DNA from 4 places in the Virgibacillus kimchii genome. Region 3 is predicted to be linked to each of the others. Evidence: riboswitches for the same ligand, from Rfam matches in the RefSeq annotation. Region 3 holds a riboswitch; each other region holds the start of a gene.

Region 1 (5,139 bases), 310 kb from region 3:
CTGTACGGTCACCAATAAACTGAATTAGCTGTACAAGGATGACCAATATAATAACCGTGGCGATCATGACTTCATTTTGAAAGCGGTAGTAGCCAAATCGGATGGCAAGGTCACCAATCCCTCCTCCGCCAACAATTCCCGCCATCGCAGAATAGCTTAATAAACTGATGACTGTGACGGTTAAACCGGCAATCATCCCCGATTTTGCTTCAGGTAAAAGGACATCTTTTATAATCAGCCACGGGGAAGCACCGCATGATTCCGCAGCTTCAATTACTCCTTTATCAATCTCTCTCAGTGAATTTTCCACCAGTCGTGCATAAAATGGCACCGCAGCAAAGCTTAGTGAGACACTGGCGGCAGTTGGGCCCATCGTTGTACCAAGAATCAGTTTGGTTAACGGAATAAGCACAACAAGCAAAATAATAAAAGGGATTGACCGGATGATGTTAATAATTGTGCCTGCAACCTGCTGCATAAATCGGTTTTCCCAGAACATCCCTTCACTTGTAACAAATAAAGCAATCCCCAGTGGAACACCAATGATAATCGCAAAGAATACAGCAATCCCCATCATCCATGACGTATCCAAAAATGCCTGCCCGAATTCATTTACCATATCAAGCGACATCGGCAAGCACCTCCAACTGATTCGTCCGCTTTGTAATATATGCAATAGTGCTGTCTATTTCCTTTTGATCCCCTACGATTTCAATAATGAGGGTGCCTAACGGACGATCTTGAATATACGTAATTTGACCATGCAAAATATTTATGTCAACTTGAAACTTGGCCAACGTTTCGGAAATAATTCCTTCTTCGGCAGATTTTCCTCTGAAGATAATTTGTACAATTGATCCCTTTCTCCCCTCAAGCAGCCGGTCAGGGAGTGACAAGGCATGGACCGTTTGCACGAATTCCTTCGTCAAAGGACTTTTCGGACCGGAAAACAGGTCATACACCTCTCCGGCCTCTACCACTTTTCCATTTTCCATGACAGCAATCCGATGACAGATCTGCTGCACGACCGACATCTCATGGGTAATCAGCACAATCGTAATTCCGAGCTTCTCATTGATATCTTTTAACAGTTTTAAAATGGATTTCGTTGTTGTTGGATCCAGTGCAGATGTTGCCTCATCACAGAGCAATACTTTCGGGTCATTGGCCAACGCCCTCGCTATGCCAACCCGCTGTTTTTGGCCGCCGGACAACTGGGCAGGGTAATGATCCGCTCTTTCACTGAGACCGACCATTTCAAGCAGCTCCGGTACACGCTGATTAATTTCCTGCTTGCTTTTTCCGGCTGCCTTCAAGGAAAATGCGACATTATCATACACCTTTTTTGAACTGATCAAATGAAAATGCTGAAAGATCATCCCGGTTTTCTGCCTTTCTTTTCTTACCTCCTTATCCGAAAGGCTGGTCATATCCTTTTGATCGATTAGGATTTTTCCCTCTGTCGGCCTTTCCAATAAATTCAGACACCGCAGCAATGTACTCTTGCCGGCTCCACTGTATCCGATGATGCCAAAAATCTCTCCTTTATGAATCGTTAAATTAACTGCTTCCAATGCTGTCACATTATCATATTGCTTTGTTACATTAACGATTTTTATCATTCAGTGCTCTCCTCCACTTCCACTTGATATGGCGGTTTCACATATCCTTGCAAGTGCTCATTGGTATATTTCAGAAATTTCTCGGATTCATAAGCTTTTCTTAATGCCTCCACAAAATCTTCATTCTCATCTTCCTTACGTACGGTTAAATAGATCAGAAAATCCTCTGAAGTCTTCTCTACATCCACCGCTTCTTCCAATTTCAAGCCTGAAGCAAGTGCAAAATTGCCATTTACAAATGCAAAATCAGTATCACCCAAAGACCTTGGTGTTTGTGCCGGATCGATTGGCTCCACCTGCAGGTCTAAATGATTTTCTTCAATATCATTTTCAGAAGCTGTAATCGGATCCGCTTCCTCATGAATCGAAATCCAGCCGTAATCCTCCAGCATATGAAGAGATCTTGCCAGGTTCACCGGGTCATTCGGCAATGTCACCTTCATTCCTGCTTCCACATCCTCAAGCGAAGTATGTCTTTCTGAATATAAGGCAATTGGTGCTGTCGGCACTGCAAAAGGGACAACTAAATCCATTCCATGGTCTGCATTGAAGTTGTTCAAATAATTACGGTTCTGGTATAGATTGGCATCAATTTCCCCCTCATTCAGCGCATTATTCGGTTGAATATAGTCGTTAAATTCCACGACATCAATGGAATAACCTTCCTCCTCAAGAATGGGGATAATTCCTTCCTGCAGTTGATCACTGTAAGGGCCTGCTGTTGCCCCTATTGTTATTTCCTTGCCTTCCTCACTTGCAGAAGTCGAACCACATGCAGCCAAAGCGACACCTGTTATGAATAGCAATAGGCAAATGAATGTTTTTCTCATCTAATAAACCTCCTGGTCAGCTTCAATTTTTGTTATTGGTTATGCCTGATTTTTCCTGGGACAGATATACTGGGCCGAACAATTTTTTGCATCTATTAAGCTATTAAAAAAACCTCTCACATCACTAAAAAGCTGCATAGCAATTCAGTGATACAAGAGGCCTCCAGTTGTCCGGTCAGCTTCTGTTTATTTAATTGGAAAACCGCTGTTTTTCAATCCGGTTAATTTGTACAATTTTCCCTTCATGAATCGTAATATTGATCTCTCCAAACCGTAAATCTTTCAGCGCATTTGTAATTATTTCATATTTCTCTTTTTCTTCTGTACCCTTCTTCACCTTCTGACTCACATCCTCACCCTTTCTTAAGCAGTATTCCAATTACAAGCAGCACTTTGATGAATGAGCATGTATTTCCGCGCAGCCTCGCCTCCCTTGAACAATTATACAGAGGGCTCAGTACTCACTTGAGGAAGTACCACATGAAAAAAGACCCCTTAATATATAAGAGGTCGAAGCATTACAGCATATGTAAGCAAAAACCTCTTATATCTCAGATAATATAAATCTGTTGGATTTGGCACCGTTTGAAATTAAAATCAATGGTTGCCGAGGTTTCACAGGGCCAATTCCCTCCACCTCTCTGTATAAGAGTTTTGAAATATTTAAATTTAATATGATGCTGTTTATTCTATCGGTTTCATTTTTAGTTGTCAACTGGGGATTTGCATTTTATTTTTTCCTGTACACTAATAATCCCGCTTTCATTGCTGTTAAAACTTCCACCCAGAACGAACTAAAAAAAATAAATAATACCCAAATAACATGCAAACTATTTTTAGCGAAGGAACCCGACTCTATTTTCATTCTTCAACCGGATGCTTTGCCTCATAAAGAAACTGATCCAGTTCCGCTTCATACATCTCCGACTGTTCTTCCGTCCAATTCAGCATTACCTTCATTTCTTCCATTACCGCGGCTTTCTCCTGGTTGACCCAGTCAACATCGAAAAATAATGCACCGGTGCGGCGGATGAAAAAGTCTGTTGGTTTGCAGGCTCCTTCGTATTCCACGCTGTAATGCAGCATGGCATAAGTCAGCGGCTGCAAACGGCTGTTTTTCACCTTTCCTTGTTTATATAACTCATAAAGCATGGGTGCATTCGAACCATAAAATTCTGCTATAAACCTGGCATCCTCTTCCGCAACGCCCGCTTCCACACCCTCTTTTACCTTTTCTTTCACGAAACCGGGAAAACCATCCGAACCGCCGACTTCCCCGCCGGATATCGGCAACGTTTTGGTGCCGGAACTGCTGAGCTGCTCCTTTCCTGTTTCCATTCTTTTCGTCACCGCATTTACCACACTCTCCGCCATCTTTCTATACCCTGTTAATTTTCCACCGGCAATGGAGATAAGGCCTGTGTCGGAAATAAAAATCTCGTCCTTACGGGAAATTTCAGAAGGGGACTTCCCTTCTTCATGGATTAACGGACGCAAACCGGCCCAGCTTGACTCTACGTCAGAGTCAGTAAGGTTTAACCCGGGAAACATAAAATCAATGGATTTTAAAATATAATTACGATCATTTTCCGTCATCGCTGGACTGGCAATATTTTTATCATATTCCGTGTCTGTTGTTCCGACATATGTTTTGCCATCCCGTGGTATGGCAAACATCATTCTCCCGTCCGGCGTATCAAAATAGACAGCCTGCGTCAGCGGAAAACGCGCCTGATCGAAAACCAGATGGACACCTTTGGTTAATTGAAGGGTCTTTCCCTTTTTCGATTGATCCAGTTCCCGGATGGTGTCCACCCACGGGCCTGCAGCATTAACAATATGATTGGCCTTTACCTCGTGTATTTTACCAGATAACTGGTCCTCCATTTCCACCCCGGATACGGTGCCATTTTCATATACGAGGTCCGTTACTTTTGCATAGTTTAATGCAAGTGTCCCATGTTCGACCGCTTTTTTAAGCACTTCAATCGTCAGCCGGGCATCATCCGTCCTGTACTCCACATAATAACCGGCTCCCAGAAGTTCCTTATCTTTTAAAAGAGGCTCCAATTGCAATGCCTCATCACGACTGAGCATTTTCCTCCTTTCCGACCGTTTTACTCCTGCAAGGAAATCATACACCCGTAATCCCACATTTGTCATAAAAGGACTGAAGGTACCACTTTTATAAAAGGGAAGCATCATCCATTCCGGCGTGGTCACGTGCGGGCCATTTTCGTATACGATGGCACGTTCCTTTCCAACCTCTGCTACCATTTTGACCTCAAACTGCTTCAAATAACGCAGGCCTCCATGTACCAGTTTCGTAGAGCGGCTGGAGGTGCCGGCAGCAAAATCCTGCATTTCAAGAAGTGCCACTTTTAATCCGCGGACACTCGCATCCAGTGCTATTCCTGCCCCGGTAATCCCCCCTCCGATAATGATGACATCCAAATCGCTTAATTCCATCCTGTTTAACGTATTGCTTCGATTTCTGCTCGATAGATACAATGCATTCATCCTTTCTTCAATATGAAAAAATACAGTGCCGGCTCTTGCCAACTCTCTTTCTGCAAGTAATTTTGAACCAGCGGAAGCTTTTGTTAAAAATAGTTTTTATGATTATGCAACAAAAAAAGAACACAAGTATACCTTCCCCGACGAAAGATAGACATTGTGTTCTCCTA
Region 2 (5,139 bases), 1.8 Mb from region 3:
TTCATATTCTTTTTCTCTTCTTTTCTCCACATCAAGGCGTTTATCCAGCTTTCTTTCATACTCTGCAAACCCCATTTTATGGGACTGCTGCATTGCCTTTTCCATTTCCTGCGTGTGATTCACGCGTATGCCACTATGAATAGTGAACCATCCTTTCGTTTTCTGTCCATAACAAGGTTATCACAAGGACGATTCCCTCTACAATGTAGATTTAAACGTATCTCATACGATTACACAACATATTATTGATTGTGACATTTATTGTTATAGTCATTCATAAACATTTGGCTAATTTCTCGCGTATAATATACCATGCTTTCAATTTGCAGAGAAATAATCCACCACTGATTAGTTGTTTCCTCCAACCGGAACAACTGCTCCATCATAGTTTTCCAAAATAAAATTCTGGATTTCCTCTGATTGCAATACTTCCACCAGCTTATTCAAAGTCTCATCCTCCAAGTCCTCAGCACGCACACCAATCACATTCACATATGGAGAATCTTCCCCTTCAATAAACAATGCGTCCTCAAGCGGATTAAGGTCGGCATCAATCGCATAGTTAGTATTGATGGCTACCAGCGCATCTTCTTCGGCAAAATATTGCTCAGGCAGTAATGCAGGATCTACATCCGGTGAAAAAGTCAGATTATGCGGATTGTCTTCAATATCATCCAGAGAAAGTTCCTCAGGATCAGTGCCTTCCGGAAGTGTAATCAGACCTTCTGACTCAAATAATGCCAAAATACGACCGTGGTCTGCTACAGAATTACTAATAATTACCTCTGCCCCGTCTGGAATCTCATCCACACTTGCTATTCCCTGGGAATAAACACCCATCGGCTCAACATGAATGCCATCAATATAATCCAATTCATACCCTGTATCACTAACCGTCTGTTCTAAATAGGGGATATGCTGAAAATAGTTTGCATCCAGTTCTCCACTTGCCAAGTCATCATTTGGAAAGACATAATCCTGATACTCTTCAATATTTAATGTAATACCTTCTTCTTCAAGCAGGGGTTGCGCTTCTTCAAGGATTTCTGCATGTGGTGTACTGGAGGCGCCTATGGTAATTTCCACAGGTTCTGTTTCTTCAGTTGCCTCATCTTCGGTTGTATCCGCATCATCAGCTGCGCCATTTTCCGTGGTGTCATTCTCGGAATCTCCTCCACAGGCAGCCAGGAATAATATTAATAGAACAGATAAAAATACTAGTATTTTTTTCATAAGTCATTCTTCTCCTTTGATGTGTTTTTTATGATAAATAGGATTCACCTAATTATTCATTATTCAACATACTATAAAACTTGTAAGCTTTGGATAATTTGGCAAAGGTATTTAGCCACGTCCAGCTCCAATGCCCAGCGATAGCGGGTCTTTACGGTGGGGCGAGGAACGACTGTACCGCAGTCCCAGACTTCCTTCACCTCCGTCCGATTGGTCAACATCGACTCCTTTCGTTGTCGTGTTTCCTTTATCTCCTGCGGCTCAGTCCACTCTATACGTCGCTAAACGGGCATTTCCACCTTTAGTCTCTAACGTTTATCCAGTTTTTTCGTAATGAAATCACCGATAAACTGGAACAGAAACACGATGATTACGATCAAAATGGTAGAAACAAGCACGATGTCCCAGTCCCTGCGCTGGAAGCCAAAGTAATAAGCATAGTTTCCAAGTCCTCCTGCTCCGATGGCACCGGCCATAGCAGTATAGCCGATTAAGGCAATGGCTGTCACCGTTAAGCCTGAAACAAGTGCAGGCATGGATTCGGGGAGCAGCACTTTAAATATAATGGTGGAAGTTTTTGCCCCCATGGATTTTGCTGCCTCAATGACACCTTTATCCACTTCCTTTAAAGCAATTTCCACGAGTCTCCCATAAAACGGTGCCGACCCGATGATCAATGCCGGCAAAGCAGCAGTGGGCCCGCGAAGGGTTCCTACCAGTAAATTAGTAAATGGAAATAATAACAAAATCAAAATAATAAATGGAATTGCCCGAAATACGTTTACAATAGTAGCTGTAATCATATTTAAATACTTGTTTTGCCAAATTCCGCCTTTATTTGTCATATATAACAGTAAACCAAGCATAATCCCGAGAACGAGCGTACCTGCCAGTGCAACAATGGTCATATAAAGTGTTTCATAAGTTGCTTCAATCAAGTCCTGGGCATCCAGATTGGAAAAGAAATTATCCATCATATCCGACATCCTCCATTTCCACAGAGGTATCTTCCTGAATAAAACGGGCAGCCTTATTTATTTCTTCTTCATTTCCTTCCAGCTGTACAATTAAAGTTCCATATGCGCCAGCCTGGGTTTGCGTAATTTTCCCCTGCAAAATATTAATTTCAATATCAAATTGCTTGGCCAGTTGGCTGATCAAGGCCTGATTGGTTGTTTCACCGACAAAATGGAGACGGACGACTTTGCCTGTTTCATATGTTTGAAGCAGGTAGTCCATGCTCTCATCCTCATCATTTGTCCCCATGACCTGTTCCACAAATTTCTTTGTCACCAATTGCTTTGGCTTGGAGAAAACATCGAGCACATCACCCTGCTCGACAATTTTTCCATTTTCCATCACCGCCACCCGGTTACAGATTTTACGAATAACATGCATTTCATGGGTAATCAATATAATCGTTAAATCAAGCTTCTCATTAATATCCACGAGCAGATCCAGAATGGAATTGGTCGTTTCCGGATCAAGTGCAGAAGTCGCCTCATCACACAGCAATACTTTTGGGTCATTTGCCAAAGCTCTGGCTATGCCGACCCGCTGCTTTTGCCCGCCGCTCAGTTGGGAAGGATATGCTTCTTCCCTGCCGGAAAGACCAACCAAATTGATAAGGTTTTGTACTTTTTCTTTGCGCTCTGCTTTGGAAATCCCGGCTATTTCCAGCGGAAAAGCAATATTATCCTCCACTGTCCGGGACCAAAGCAGATTGAAATGTTGAAAAATCATGCCAATATCCTGTCTGGCAAGGCATAACTCTTTACTGTTTAATGCAGTGATTTCCTTTTCGCCCATGACTACCCGTCCGCCGGTAGGCTCCTCCAGACGGTTAAGCAAGCGGACAAACGTACTTTTTCCCGCCCCGCTGTAGCCAATGACACCAAAGATTTCACCTTCATGAATCGAAAGGGTCAAATCATCTACAGCCGTTATTTTTTTCTTATTTGAAGCAAATACTTTACTCAACCCTTCGATGGATATCACAGTAATCCCCCTAACTTATCTCGGCCAAAAAATCAAAAACGCCTTTCTGCCGGAGAACAGAAAGACGCAATAATCGGTCTTTACGTTCTCTCATCTGTCAAAGCGATTGCTTTGCAGGAATTGGCACCTTTCAAATTCAGGATTTGAAGGTTGCCGCGGGTTCACAGGGCCAGCCCCTCCACCGCTCAGGATAAGAGATGAACATTTTATTTCGGATGATAAATAGTATAATAGCACTATTCCTTATAAGTGTCAATCAGTAGTTGTTGTCGTAAAAATAAATAAATTTGTACATCCAATCCCAGTAATTATTGCACAGGATTTTATATTAGGTTACGCTAAACAATATTTAATCTTCTTCGCTCTTTAGTATGGGAATCGAAGTTAGAATAGGAGATTTTATTTGGAGAAGCGGGCATGATAACATCGAATGCGTGAGCCAACATTCCTTAATGCTTGGCGGCTTGGCTCATAATTCATGCCCGCAGAGGCTCCATGTCAAATCGACTTTGATTCTACTTTCTGACTGTACTCTCAACACTAAATAGCGGAGAGCCATATTTAATCTTTAAAAATATTTGCAATATCCACCTTGAAACCTTCAAGAAATTTAGAGGTGATTTCTCCAGTATTTGTTTTTATGTCATGCTGCTCATACATTTTGTCATCATTAAGCGTGTATACAGTTATGGTACCCAGCATCGGATTAACAATCCAATACTCTTCTACACCATAGTTCATATAGATATTTAATTTTGTAATCAAATCATGTGATTGATTGGACTTGCTGAGAATTTCCACAATCAGATTTGGCACCCCGACATATCTGGCATCCGTAAAACCAGCCTTGTCACAAATTATACTAATGTCGGGAATGACAACTTTGGAATCTTCTATTTCTTCGCTTTTTAATTCAATGTCATATGGCGCATGAAATAATTCACATGACTTACCTTCAAGAAAAACGCCAAACTTGGCTTCCAGTTTTCTGGTTATACGTTGATGTTTGGTAGAAGGAGATGGCGACATGTAAATAAACCCATCAATATATTCCAATAAAGCATCAGAGTTTTCCCGTATTTGAAAGTATTCTTCAATGGAAACTGAATCACTTCGGTATTGATTCATTTTATTTCCCTCACTTTTTATCTGCTGATTTTATTTTACCACGATTTGTAACCGTCTACAGCAGAAATTAAAAAAAGGTATAGGGATTTTTTAGACAATACCTGCTAATTCTTCGCAAACATCTCCGGTCTGTACTCATATAAATACGTATAAATATTGGGGATTGAATAAAAGGTATACACTTTTTCTTGTATCTTGCCGTCTCTTTTGATAAGCAGGCAAGGCACGCTTTCTATCTTTTTTTCCTGCATGAATTCCGGGTAAAAAGAGGCGTTCATTTCATGAAAAACATCCTCCTGATGGACAGATTCAATTTTTTCCAGCATGGATCTGGCTAGATTGCATGTACCGCAAAAAGGGGTATAAATATATAATAAATAATCATTCTGTTCCAGTTCCTCTAATGTTGCTTGTTTCAAAAAAATCACCTTTGCTTTTAAGTTTCTAGTATTCCCTGTCAATCAGAAAAAAAGGATCCACTTTTATGTGTTTACCTAAAAGTGCTGCTGCCAAAACATGCCCGGGCGTTGTTGCAACTTCCCGGTATTCACTGCTCACATAAATATGCTCCGCATGCGGAAGTTCCCGTGCCAGCTGTTTGCGGAGCTCTATACCCGGCTCGTCTTCATCTGTCAAAATATAGACTTCTTTATGATCCAGTTCATATTCATCCAAAAGTTCATCAAACTTTTCCACCCCAAGTGTACCGTTCGTACAAATAATCGTAAGATCCTCGGCAATTACTTTATCGAGCTCCCTTTTATCTGTCAACCCTTCCAC
Region 3 (5,139 bases):
ATGGCAAAAGTCAGGACAGACATACAAGGGAGGAAACTTATGAGCAAGAAAACCTTTCTTTTCACCACTGGATTTATTATTGTTATTGTTGCTGTAATAATGACAAATTTTTTATCAGAAGAAAATGAAATGATTGTAAAACAAGAGGATGTGGAACTTAATATACTAAACATTGAGCAGCTGGATGATAATAACTATTACATAACTGCCGAAATAATAAATCATAGTTCTTTGGCTTTAGAAGAAAATCATATTTTTATAAATGAAGCTTATAATTTTTCAGATGATCACAATCAATCCACCTCCTCGTCAACTAATGAAATTAGCTCTTCCGCGACCGAACATGCAAATGAACAGAAAGAAACCAACGTTGCGATTGAGATTGATGAACAAGACGGTACTTTTAATCAGGTACTAGCGAATAACTCTGTACAAATAGGAATAAATTTTGAGTTTTTAGAGGATGATTATGAGGCAATACTATTGATTTTCCGTAGCGATGCAATTCGAAATAGTAATAACGTCGTTCAAACATACTTTACAACTTTAATTGAAGCGGTTTCAATTAATGAAATAAACTAAAAGGATTAACAAACTTATAGAATTCGGTCCACCATAAATTGTTGTATTTTTTCAAGTATTGGATGTTAATATTTAAGAGGGATAATATGATCTGGTTAAAATTCGGAATAATTATATTAATTATGGCTATCATTATCACTATAGTTAAACGTTTATTAAGAAAAACGCTCAAAATAGAGAAAGTAAGAAGAAAGCCTTTTTCATATAATCATATAAACGAGTTGTATAAAAGTTGATTGGGGTTAAGGATTATCACTATGATTATCCTTTTATTTTTCCTTGGGTATGTAATAAATAATCCTAATATTTCAATTTACCTAATTGTTATTGTAGTAGTCCTTTTAAGCGTTTGTGATTACATCGTAAGAGCATTTTTTGAATGGAAATACGCAGAAGAACCAAAACAATTCATTTTAACAATAACTGAAATGCTTTTGGTCGTAATTGCTACTGTAATCGTTGTTAATTATAACTTGCTTGGTCTTACATTATAATTTAATCTTTTGAGGTGTCTTGGCTATCTGGAGAGAAGCAGAACAGGCTTAATCTACTATCGGGCAAATACTTGAATAAAGTTTATTGTTATTGAAAGGGGGAAATATAAAATGAGACTAATCCTTGGGACAATGTTAGGATTTTACATCTTAAATTTTTGGATTTTCCCTATAATAAATCAGGTTATCTTCCCTTGGGGAGGGGTTGCCGAAACCCACCTACAACCTATTTATTCGGGAATGATATTACTCGCTGGGCTAATTGTTGCTTGTACAAAAATTTTATTAGAGAAAATAAAAGATTATTGAGCGGAGTAACAAGCATGAAACTTAAATTTAGACCACTTATTAATGTAGTTTCATTTATAGTTATTTTCCTGATTTTATTCCGTATAGTCAACTACATAGCGGATCTATTTTTTTATGATAGAGCCCTCTCCTTCTTTATAGGTTTAATTTCACTTATATTAGCGTTTGTAATTTCATTTATTCTTAGCAGAATCGTAACTGATTGGCTGGAAGACTTGGCTAAAAGAGATTAGTTGATCAGACTTTTATGTAACATCCGCTGTCGAGCCTCGTTATATTTCTTCAAATTTATTCGGAAAGAGTACATCGAAAAAAAAACCTTTCAAAATAACCCTTGACAAACCCGCAACTTTAATCCTATAATAATCGTAATCTAAAAAATTAAATCTCTTATCAAGAGCGGTGGAGGGAATAGGCCCTGTGAAGCCCGGCAACCTGAAGGCAAGTAATACTTGCTTTTTACGGTGCTAAATCCTACAGATCAAGTCCGATCTGGAAGATAAGAGGAGGACCGGTTACATAACACCCTCTTCTTAGGAAGAGGGTTTTTATATTTAACTCGTCTTCCTCCAGATAACTTTAATTAAAAACAAACAACTCAAGGAGGAATTTTTCATGTCTCAATTTCATTACCAAAAACCAGAAACAGTATTACTTCACGGTGGCCAGGAAGTGGATCCTACTACAGGTTCCCGGGCGGTGCCAATCTATCAAACGACATCCTATGTTTTCCGTGATACGGAGCATGCACAGAATTTATTTGGACTTGCAGAACCGGGTAATATTTACAGCCGGATCATGAATCCTACCGTCGGCGCTTTTGAAGAGCGGGTGGCTCAACTGGAGGATGGGGTTGCTGCGGTAGCTACAGCTTCCGGAATGGCTGCGATCACCTATGCCATTTTAAATGTGGCTAAAAGCGGCGATGAAATCATTGCCGACAGTAATCTGTACGGCGGAACGTATAACCTTTTCGTTCATACATTACCGCGCTATGGCGTAAATGTAAAGCTCGTCGACGGCACAGATGTTAACGCCATTGAAGCAGCCATCACCGATAAAACAAAAGCAATTTTCGGGGAAATCATTACAAACCCAAGCCTGTACATTTTTGATGTGGAAAAGGTGGCGGAAGTTGCCCATAAACACGGTATCCCTTTAATCATTGACAACACATTTGCCCCACTTTCCAAACCAATTCACTGGGGTGCGGATATCATCGTTCATTCCGCAACAAAATGGATTGGCGGACATGGTACGTCCATTGGAGGTGTAGTAGTTGATGGCGGCCGTTTTGCCTGGGACAATGGAAAATTCCCCGGATTCACCGAGCCGGATGAAAGCTATAACGGACTTCGTTTTGTCGATGTAGGTCCAGCAGCCTTTGCCACCAAATTACGGGTACAGCTGCTCAGGGATACTGGTGCATCATTAAGCCCGCAAAATGCATTTCAATTTTTACAAGGGCTGGAGACACTGCATTTACGTATTGAGCGTCACAATGAAAATGCACTGGAAACAGCGAAATATCTAAAGAAACACCCCGCTGTTGCATGGGTGAATTATCCCGGCCTGAAAGAGCATCCATCCCATGAACTGGCGAAAAAATATTTACGTGGCGGTTTTGGCTCCATTATCACGTTTGGCATTAAAGGCGGCAGAGAAGCAGGAAGAAAATTAATTGACAATATTGAGCTATGGTCGCATGTAGCCAATGTGGGTGATGCGAAATCGCTGATTATCCACCCTGCTTCCACAACGCATCAGCAGTTAAATGAGGACCAGCTGGCTTCAAGCGGGGTAACAGAGGAACTTGTACGGCTCTCTGTCGGCCTGGAATCAATACAGGACGTTCTCTATACACTGGATCAGGGAATTGCCAAGGCAACCGGTGAAGAAGCGGTATTCGAGGTATCAGAGGAAGCAGCTTCCAACTGGTTATTCTCCTCTCCATTTGACCGCAGTGAAGGCGCACCAAGGCAAAAAGTGATTGCCGTGGCAGAAGCTGACAAGGCCGGAGAAACAGCAACCAAACTGGAAGCATTTGGCTTCAAGCTGGTATCCATCGGGGAATCGGAAGAAGTTTCCGGCATTGAAGAAGTGGACCAGGTAGATGCTGTATGGGTCAATGGCGCAAAGCTGCCGGCAGGTACGATAGAACAGTTTATTAATAAGCAGGGCAAAGTTCTTTTAGTGGAACAGCCTGAAGGACATGAGGAAACCATCGACCATGCACGCGCAGCGGGGATTACAGTAATCACCGGGAAAAATCCGCTTGATGAAGTAAATCGCCTGCGTGGCGGACAGTCATCGACCGTGGTTGCCGGGAATTAGAATGTTAATACGGAAGGCATACACCAGTGTAGATTGGTGTATGCCTTCTTTATTGTTACTATGAATGATTGATATAATTAACACAGGTTTTTCACAAGAAAGGCTATTTATCTATCGTTATCCTTCCATTATTTGTCCGCAATTTTATTTCGTGTTCCCCGTTTCCAATCACTGTATCCCAATCTGTGTTTCCAAAGACCGTGATCCTTCCGTTATCCGTCCGGGCATCAATAACCGCATTTGTTGGTTCCTTTTCCGTCTTTACCGTGATTTTGCCATTATCTGTTTCCATGTTAATATCACGATCCAAATCATCAGCTGTAAGTGAAATAGCCCCATTATTGGATTTGCCTGTGACATCCCCTTCCACATGGTTCAATTCAATTTTACCGTTGGACGTTCTTACATCGGCAGCCACCGCCATAACCCTGTCTAATACAACACTTCCATTATCCGTTTTTGCCTGTATTTCATTAATTGACAGATCCTCAGCCTGAAAAGCGCCGTTATCCATCTCGGCAGTGAGAGATTCATACCTTTTATCCGGCAAGTATATATTCAGTTCCGGTGAACCTGAAAAGGGATTAATGCGGAAAAATTTCCTTTTCTCTTTAATCTGGATCATTAAAGTACCCTCATTTGTTTCGATCGAAAAACTGGGTTCCTCCCCTTCTGTAACTATGCCTTCCAGATTAAGTCTGACTTGTTTCGTATCTGCCGGAAAAATATTTACGCTTCCATTGTCGATGTGAATATCGATTCTCTCTATATTTTCCCCATCCACTTCTCTTTCCGCTGCCAACGTCATTTCATCACTGAGGTTGAAAGTAAAAATAGCTCCGATGACGCCAACAGCGATTAACAATAATGCCAAAAGGGTCATTTTTTTTACATTACGCATGCTTCATCCCTCCTTTTACAAGTTTTGCATTAAAACGCAAATAACGTAAAAACCATTTGGAAAACAGCTGTGTCACATACAACATCCCGAGCAAGAGAAGCAACCCTGCACCTAAAAGCGCAGTGGAAGTAAACAGATCAAACCATAAAAATAATTCCGGTGAAATAATGGCTTGGATGAGTACAAGCGGCAGGGAAATGATAAATGCGAAAGCGGTAATCCATCCGGCAAAAACAATGCCAACCAGTGCAATGAATGGACCGAGTACAAAAACCAAATTGAAAAAACCCAACCCTACCGTTGCCCAGACTGCCCGAAATATATTTCCCACGGAGGAAGACTCCTCCACCTGGTCGAGATAATAAGCAGCCTTCATTTCCTTGGCAATGTGTTGGGGTGAACCCAGTGACTTTGATATTTCTTTCTCTGTTTTCCCCGCTTCTCTTCCAAGGGAAAAATGCTCTTGAAAATCCGCCAAAATATCTTCCTGTTCTGTTTCAGGCAACTTTTGCAATCCTG
Region 4 (5,139 bases), 160 kb from region 3:
CATGTAATCCTCCCAGCATACTTTTCTTACATTAAGACTATGTCAAGTATTAGTTATATGATAACATAAAATATATGACGAATAACGTATTGGGCAGTCATGAAATCAGATGAAAAGTGAGGAAGTCGGCCATGAAACAACTATATGCCGGAAAAACAAAAGATGTATACAAGTTGGACAATGGGAATTATTTATTAAAATTCAAGGATGATGTCACCGGAGAGGACGGGGTATTTGATCCGGGTGCAAATACAGTTGGCCTCACCCTGGATGGGGCAGGCAAAGCCGGACTGAAAATGACCAAGTTCTTTTTTGAGAAGCTGAAAGAAAATGGTATTCCCACCCATTATATCGATGCAGATATAGAGGAGCGCACAATGACGGTAAAGCCGGCGGAAGTTTTCGGGGAAGGGCTTGAAGTTATTTGTCGGTACCGTGCAGTTGGAAGTTTTCTGCGTCGTTACGGGAAATATGCGAAGGAAGGACAAACCCTGGATGCCTTTGTAGAGGTTACGTTAAAGGATGATGAGCGGGGAGATCCACCGATCAATAAGGATGCATTGCAAATGCTGGATATTTTAACAGGAGAGGAATACGACACGTTAAAAAAGCTTACGGTCAAAATCTCTGACGTTGTGAAAGAAACGCTTGCTGAAAACGATGTGGAGTTGTATGACATAAAATTGGAATTCGGCAGGGATGCAAATGATCAAATATTGCTAATTGACGAGATTTCCGGCGGCAACATGAGGGCTTATAAGGACGGGAAATACATAGAGCCATTGGAATTACAGAAATTAATCACTCCATAAAGAAAGGTAATTGACAAAAACAGGGCAAAGGGGATTATCTCTTTACCCTTTTTTGTTTCAGAAAGAATGAAATCCTTGTTTCGCCTTCTCCGCCTTCAGACGGAAAATCCCCTACTGATAAAGCAGGGGATTTTTTGTATGAAAAATCAACCTTCGTGCCGAAGTGAAAAAACAGTAATCAGGGTAAACTATACATAGAAACTAAAACAAGGAAGGTTAGATATATGATGAATCAAGATATTTACAGAAGTATAGCTGAAGACAATATGAGAAACATGAGAAGAAGAGCGGAAGAGCATAAGCTTTATATGAAATCAAAAAAAGGAAAAAACATGGGTTTCAAAAGAGGTTATTTGGGTTTAGACAGGGAGCGTAAAAAAAACATGGGATAGCGTATGTTATCCCATGTTTTCTTTTTCTGTTTCCCTGATTTTTTCGGCAACCGCCTGGGTTAGATCTTCAGCTGTTTTTGGAACAAATGTCGTCAGAACAGGGTTAATAACTGGAGATTTCATGCCGGTTGCTGTAATATCCAGGTTTCCGGTCATTTGTGTTTTATCTTCGTCCAAAGCAATCCCCTCAAAATAGCCGCTTCCTGTAAATTTTTCATTTTTGCCTTCTAAATTAAAGGTGACTTTGGAGGGTTTTTCCCATTTGGTAATGGTAACCTGCAACTTAATTTTCCGTTTTAAAATTCCGATATCCCCCATAAATTCCCAATAGGACTCTCTATCATTGATAATTTCATGGTCAATATAACCGGGAACCAAAGGAGCCCAATTATTCATATCGCTAACGAAATCCCATACTCTCATAATAGGTAATTGGAGTTCTTCATGATATGTTCCGCTTGGCATAACGATTTTCCTCCTTTTCATCATGTATATTTTTATTCATTCCCTGTCTTTTCACCAGCTGAAACTTGTCTGCTTCTTATTATATTTTTTCAATGTCCAATTATGACTCCATTCCTATGGAAGTGGCTTTCCGATCTTTTCATGGTATATAGAGAAAGCTTCAACATCAACATGTCTTCAGGTTTCTCCTGTATATGATAAAAAAAGAACAGGCCTAAATATCCGCATTGTTTTGGTCTGTTCCTGATTATACTGGGGCTTAATAGTGCTGGTTTTCAAACTGATGGAGTTTCTTCTCGTGTTGGGCGGTTTTACTTAATACGAAGTCTGTCGTTTCCCGGGTTTCTGTTAATTCCACGCGCATGCCGTCAAATTTTTTTCCAAGTTGGTCAAAGCCTGTTTCCATTCTTAATTCCATATTATCCATTCTGGATTCCAGTTTGTCCATTCTTGACTCCAGGTTATCTATCCTTAATTCCAGACCATCAATTCTGTTATTCAAATGCTCGAACTGTTTATCCATCTTTTCTGAATGATCTTTTAACGCACCAAGAATTTGTTTTAACATCGTTGGTTCCTCCATGAGCTCACCGCCTTTTCTATTATTATAATTGATTGACCGCAGATTGAAAAGATAAATTCAAGTTGCTTTCTTCATCATCTCTCTCCTCGTTTAGAGAGGAAGTATGGTTACAATATTTTTACCGTTTTCTTCCTGTTTTTGTTTATAATCTTCAAATGACAAATAAAAATCTTCCGGCGGATTGCCGGCGAGAAACTGAAATTCGCCGTTTTCGAATAAAACAAAATAGCTGTTTTCCAGAAGCACGCCTTCTTCCTGCATCTGCAGTGTAAAGCTATGGATTTCCTTTTCATTCAATGGCTCATGAAATATAATTTGCTGTGATTCTTCATCTTCTTTTTCTAATCGAAAAATGCCATACCCTTGGTATTCATTTTCCTTATAATATATTTTATTTTTATCAGAGTCGTAATAATCCTGGATCTTTTCATAGTAATAGCCACATCGAAAACACCATATGAATTTCTCGCCCATTTTATAGTAAAAATCCTCCGTCGCAGAGCAGTTGCAATGGGGACAGGCGATTGCTTGTATGATGGATGCCATAATATCACTCCTTGATTATTTAATTTTAACACGATAATCCTGATGCATTGTTGCAAGTGAAGAAAGTATTTATCTAAGAAGTGGATTCGAGCTAGCTGAAACTTTCATGGATACGCTGACACATTCACTAAAAGGCGAACGAATGCGAGTTTTTTAAAAGAAAAGAAAAAAATCGAAGTTTTTCTGGAAGTAATTTTAAGAAGAGAGATGATGAAGATGATTTAATTATATCTTTATTCAGAAATAATTACAATTTATTTACCCTTCCCATTTCGCGAGATTTCATATATACTGTTACTAATTGAATAGTTATTAAGAGTGACTGAGAGACTTGGCTCAATGATGTCACAGCAACCTACGTCCAGTAAGGTGCTAATACCAACAAAGCATTTGCTTTGAATGATAAAACGGGCTTCCCTTTTGGCAATCAAAGCAAAAAGGGGTTTTTTGTTTTTATGACCAATGATAAAGGAGAGAGCAACATTGCCAATTAATATACCGAAAGCATTGCCGGCAACAGAAAAACTGAAACAGGAAAAAATATTTGTCATGGATGAGGAACGCGCACGAACCCAGGATATTCGTGCACTGAATATTCTCCTGCTGAATTTGATGCCGGAAAAAGAAAGAACAGAACTTCAGCTGCTGCGCGTACTGGGGAATACGCCATTGCAGGTAAATGTGACGTTTCTTCGGATGGCTACACATGAATCAAAAAACGCCAGTAAGTCACATCTGGATACTTTTTATTCGACGTTTGACCAAATAAAAGACCGGCGATTTGACGGAATGATTATCACCGGAGCACCGATAGAGCATTTAACATTTGAAGAAGTGGACTATTGGGAAGAGCTTACGGAAATTATGGAATGGACGAAAGAAAATGTAACTTCCGTGATGCATATTTGCTGGGGAGCACAGGCTGCTTTATATTATCATTATGGAATTGATAAGTATGCCCTCCCGGAAAAATGTTTTGGCGTTTTTGATCATCAGGTTACCGATCCGACGGTAAAACTCGTCCGGGGCTTTGATGAAGCGTACCGGGCCCCGCATTCCCGCTATACTTCGGTGTCGATGGAGGAAGTGGAAAACCACCCTGAGCTTACGGTGCTGTCGGCATCCGAGGAAGCAGGGGTATTTATGATTATGTCCAAGGATGAAAAACATATTATGTTGACTGGCCATTTGGAATATGATGCTGAGACGCTTGCAGAAGAATATCAGCGGGATACAGCCAAAGGAGTGGACATTGCCGTACCACAGCACTATTTTCCCAATGATGATGTAAAAAAACGCCCGCTGAATACGTGGCGATCCCATACACATCTGTTGTTTTCCAATTGGCTGAATTACTATGTATACCAGGAAACGCCTTATGAATGGGACTGACCCGCAACAGATCCAAATGAAAAGGCCGCCTATGAATCTGATTCATAAGCGGTCTTTTATATTATATAATGCGGGAAGCACAAATAGATGGAATGTCTGGTTAAAAGATTGTCACCGCATCAGGTGGTAATTGCCTGACTTGTTGAAGGTACTTCGTCATGTTACTGTCATCTTCTTCAGGATAGGTAAAGCCCCACTGAACAGCGAGATCCTTTGCCAGGGTTCTAAATAACTCACATGTAATAAAAATAGATTTCCAAAAGTACTCGTAATTGTGGCTGGCGTAGGTTTTTACATACATTTTCCAATGTGATTCGGGCAGATACCGTTTAAAATACTTGCCCATTTTCCCTGATGAAACATCAAAATCATGCTCATTTCCAATCCACCAGGATACCATTTCATCAAGTCTTGACCTGATTTCATATTCAAACATTTGCTTTGCATATGGCAATTCATCCCGCCACAATCCTTTGGCCACGTTTTGCAGGCACCACCAGAAATCGTTGCAGCAGCTATGAAATGCTGCGTATACAGGCTTTTTAATGTGATAATCGATATCCGTGGGAGCGGGAATTTGCGGTAGGATATGATCCTTATCAAGCAGGGGGATGGTCAGTTTATCATTTACATAGTTTTCCCTCGTGACTTCTTTTGTTTCTATGTGAAGATCAATTCGGTTTCCATCAGTGAATAGCATTAAGTAACCGTAAGAACGATCGATGTTCACTGGTTTACCAGTGGCTTTATCATTTCTATCCGGCTCCTGCATCATTAGCAAATCTCCGAATGTGTTCACCCAATTCTCATCTCTGATAAAGGATGCGGTTTCCGTTACGACATACACTATATCATAGTCCTGAAAAATATCTTTTGGGACGTGCGGGTTTGTTCTTGATCCGTTCATGTATGCTGCCCTGATCCGGTGATCAGCTTTTGCGGTATCGAT

The links. A riboswitch is a leader RNA that binds a small molecule or an ion and turns the genes downstream of it on or off. The one in region 3 is predicted to bind S-adenosylmethionine.
Region 1: linked by a shared signal. The riboswitch ahead of ACZ42C_RS13730 (DUF2292 domain-containing protein) and the one ahead of ACZ42C_RS12300 (PLP-dependent aspartate aminotransferase family protein) in region 3 are both predicted to bind S-adenosylmethionine.
Region 2: linked by a shared signal. The riboswitch ahead of ACZ42C_RS00875 (methionine ABC transporter ATP-binding protein) and the one ahead of ACZ42C_RS12300 (PLP-dependent aspartate aminotransferase family protein) in region 3 are both predicted to bind S-adenosylmethionine.
Region 4: linked by a shared signal. The riboswitch ahead of metA (homoserine O-acetyltransferase MetA) and the one ahead of ACZ42C_RS12300 (PLP-dependent aspartate aminotransferase family protein) in region 3 are both predicted to bind S-adenosylmethionine.

Annotation. Positions count from the first base shown of each region.
Region 1 is NZ_AP043951.1:2,858,822-2,863,960, forward strand. It holds gene ACZ42C_RS13715 (methionine ABC transporter permease) at 1-631, opposite strand, end outside; gene ACZ42C_RS13720 (methionine ABC transporter ATP-binding protein) at 621-1,622, opposite strand; gene ACZ42C_RS13725 (MetQ/NlpA family ABC transporter substrate-binding protein) at 1,619-2,452, opposite strand; gene ACZ42C_RS13730 (DUF2292 domain-containing protein) at 2,643-2,789, opposite strand; SAM riboswitch class I at 2,994-3,104, opposite strand; gene ACZ42C_RS13735 (glycerol-3-phosphate dehydrogenase/oxidase) at 3,314-4,972, opposite strand.
Region 2 is NZ_AP043951.1:134,631-139,769, reverse strand. It holds gene ACZ42C_RS00890 (hypothetical protein) at 1-123, opposite strand, end outside; gene ACZ42C_RS00885 (MetQ/NlpA family ABC transporter substrate-binding protein) at 349-1,233, opposite strand; gene ACZ42C_RS00880 (methionine ABC transporter permease) at 1,542-2,210, opposite strand; gene ACZ42C_RS00875 (methionine ABC transporter ATP-binding protein) at 2,200-3,231, opposite strand; SAM riboswitch class I at 3,319-3,428, opposite strand; gene ACZ42C_RS00870 (Uma2 family endonuclease) at 3,793-4,359, opposite strand; gene ACZ42C_RS00865 (thioredoxin family protein) at 4,464-4,778, opposite strand; gene ACZ42C_RS00860 (toprim domain-containing protein) at 4,804-5,139, opposite strand, start outside.
Region 3 is NZ_AP043951.1:2,551,015-2,556,153, forward strand. It holds gene ACZ42C_RS12285 (hypothetical protein) at 40-582, shown strand; gene ACZ42C_RS12290 (DUF4181 domain-containing protein) at 819-1,076, shown strand; gene ACZ42C_RS12295 (hypothetical protein) at 1,188-1,385, shown strand; SAM riboswitch class I at 1,773-1,891, shown strand; gene ACZ42C_RS12300 (PLP-dependent aspartate aminotransferase family protein) at 2,001-3,719, shown strand; gene ACZ42C_RS12305 (DUF4097 family beta strand repeat-containing protein) at 3,823-4,620, opposite strand; gene ACZ42C_RS12310 (HAAS signaling domain-containing protein) at 4,613-5,139, opposite strand, start outside.
Region 4 is NZ_AP043951.1:2,710,581-2,715,719, reverse strand. It holds gene ACZ42C_RS13065 (hypothetical protein) at 1-3, opposite strand, end outside; gene ACZ42C_RS13060 (phosphoribosylaminoimidazolesuccinocarboxamide synthase) at 132-812, shown strand; gene ACZ42C_RS13055 (hypothetical protein) at 1,037-1,204, shown strand; gene ACZ42C_RS13050 (CoxG family protein) at 1,211-1,669, opposite strand; gene ACZ42C_RS13045 (hypothetical protein) at 1,929-2,237, opposite strand; gene ACZ42C_RS13040 (hypothetical protein) at 2,343-2,798, opposite strand; SAM riboswitch class I at 3,105-3,207, shown strand; gene metA (homoserine O-acetyltransferase MetA) at 3,282-4,190, shown strand; gene ACZ42C_RS13030 (aminoglycoside 6-adenylyltransferase) at 4,291-5,139, opposite strand, start outside.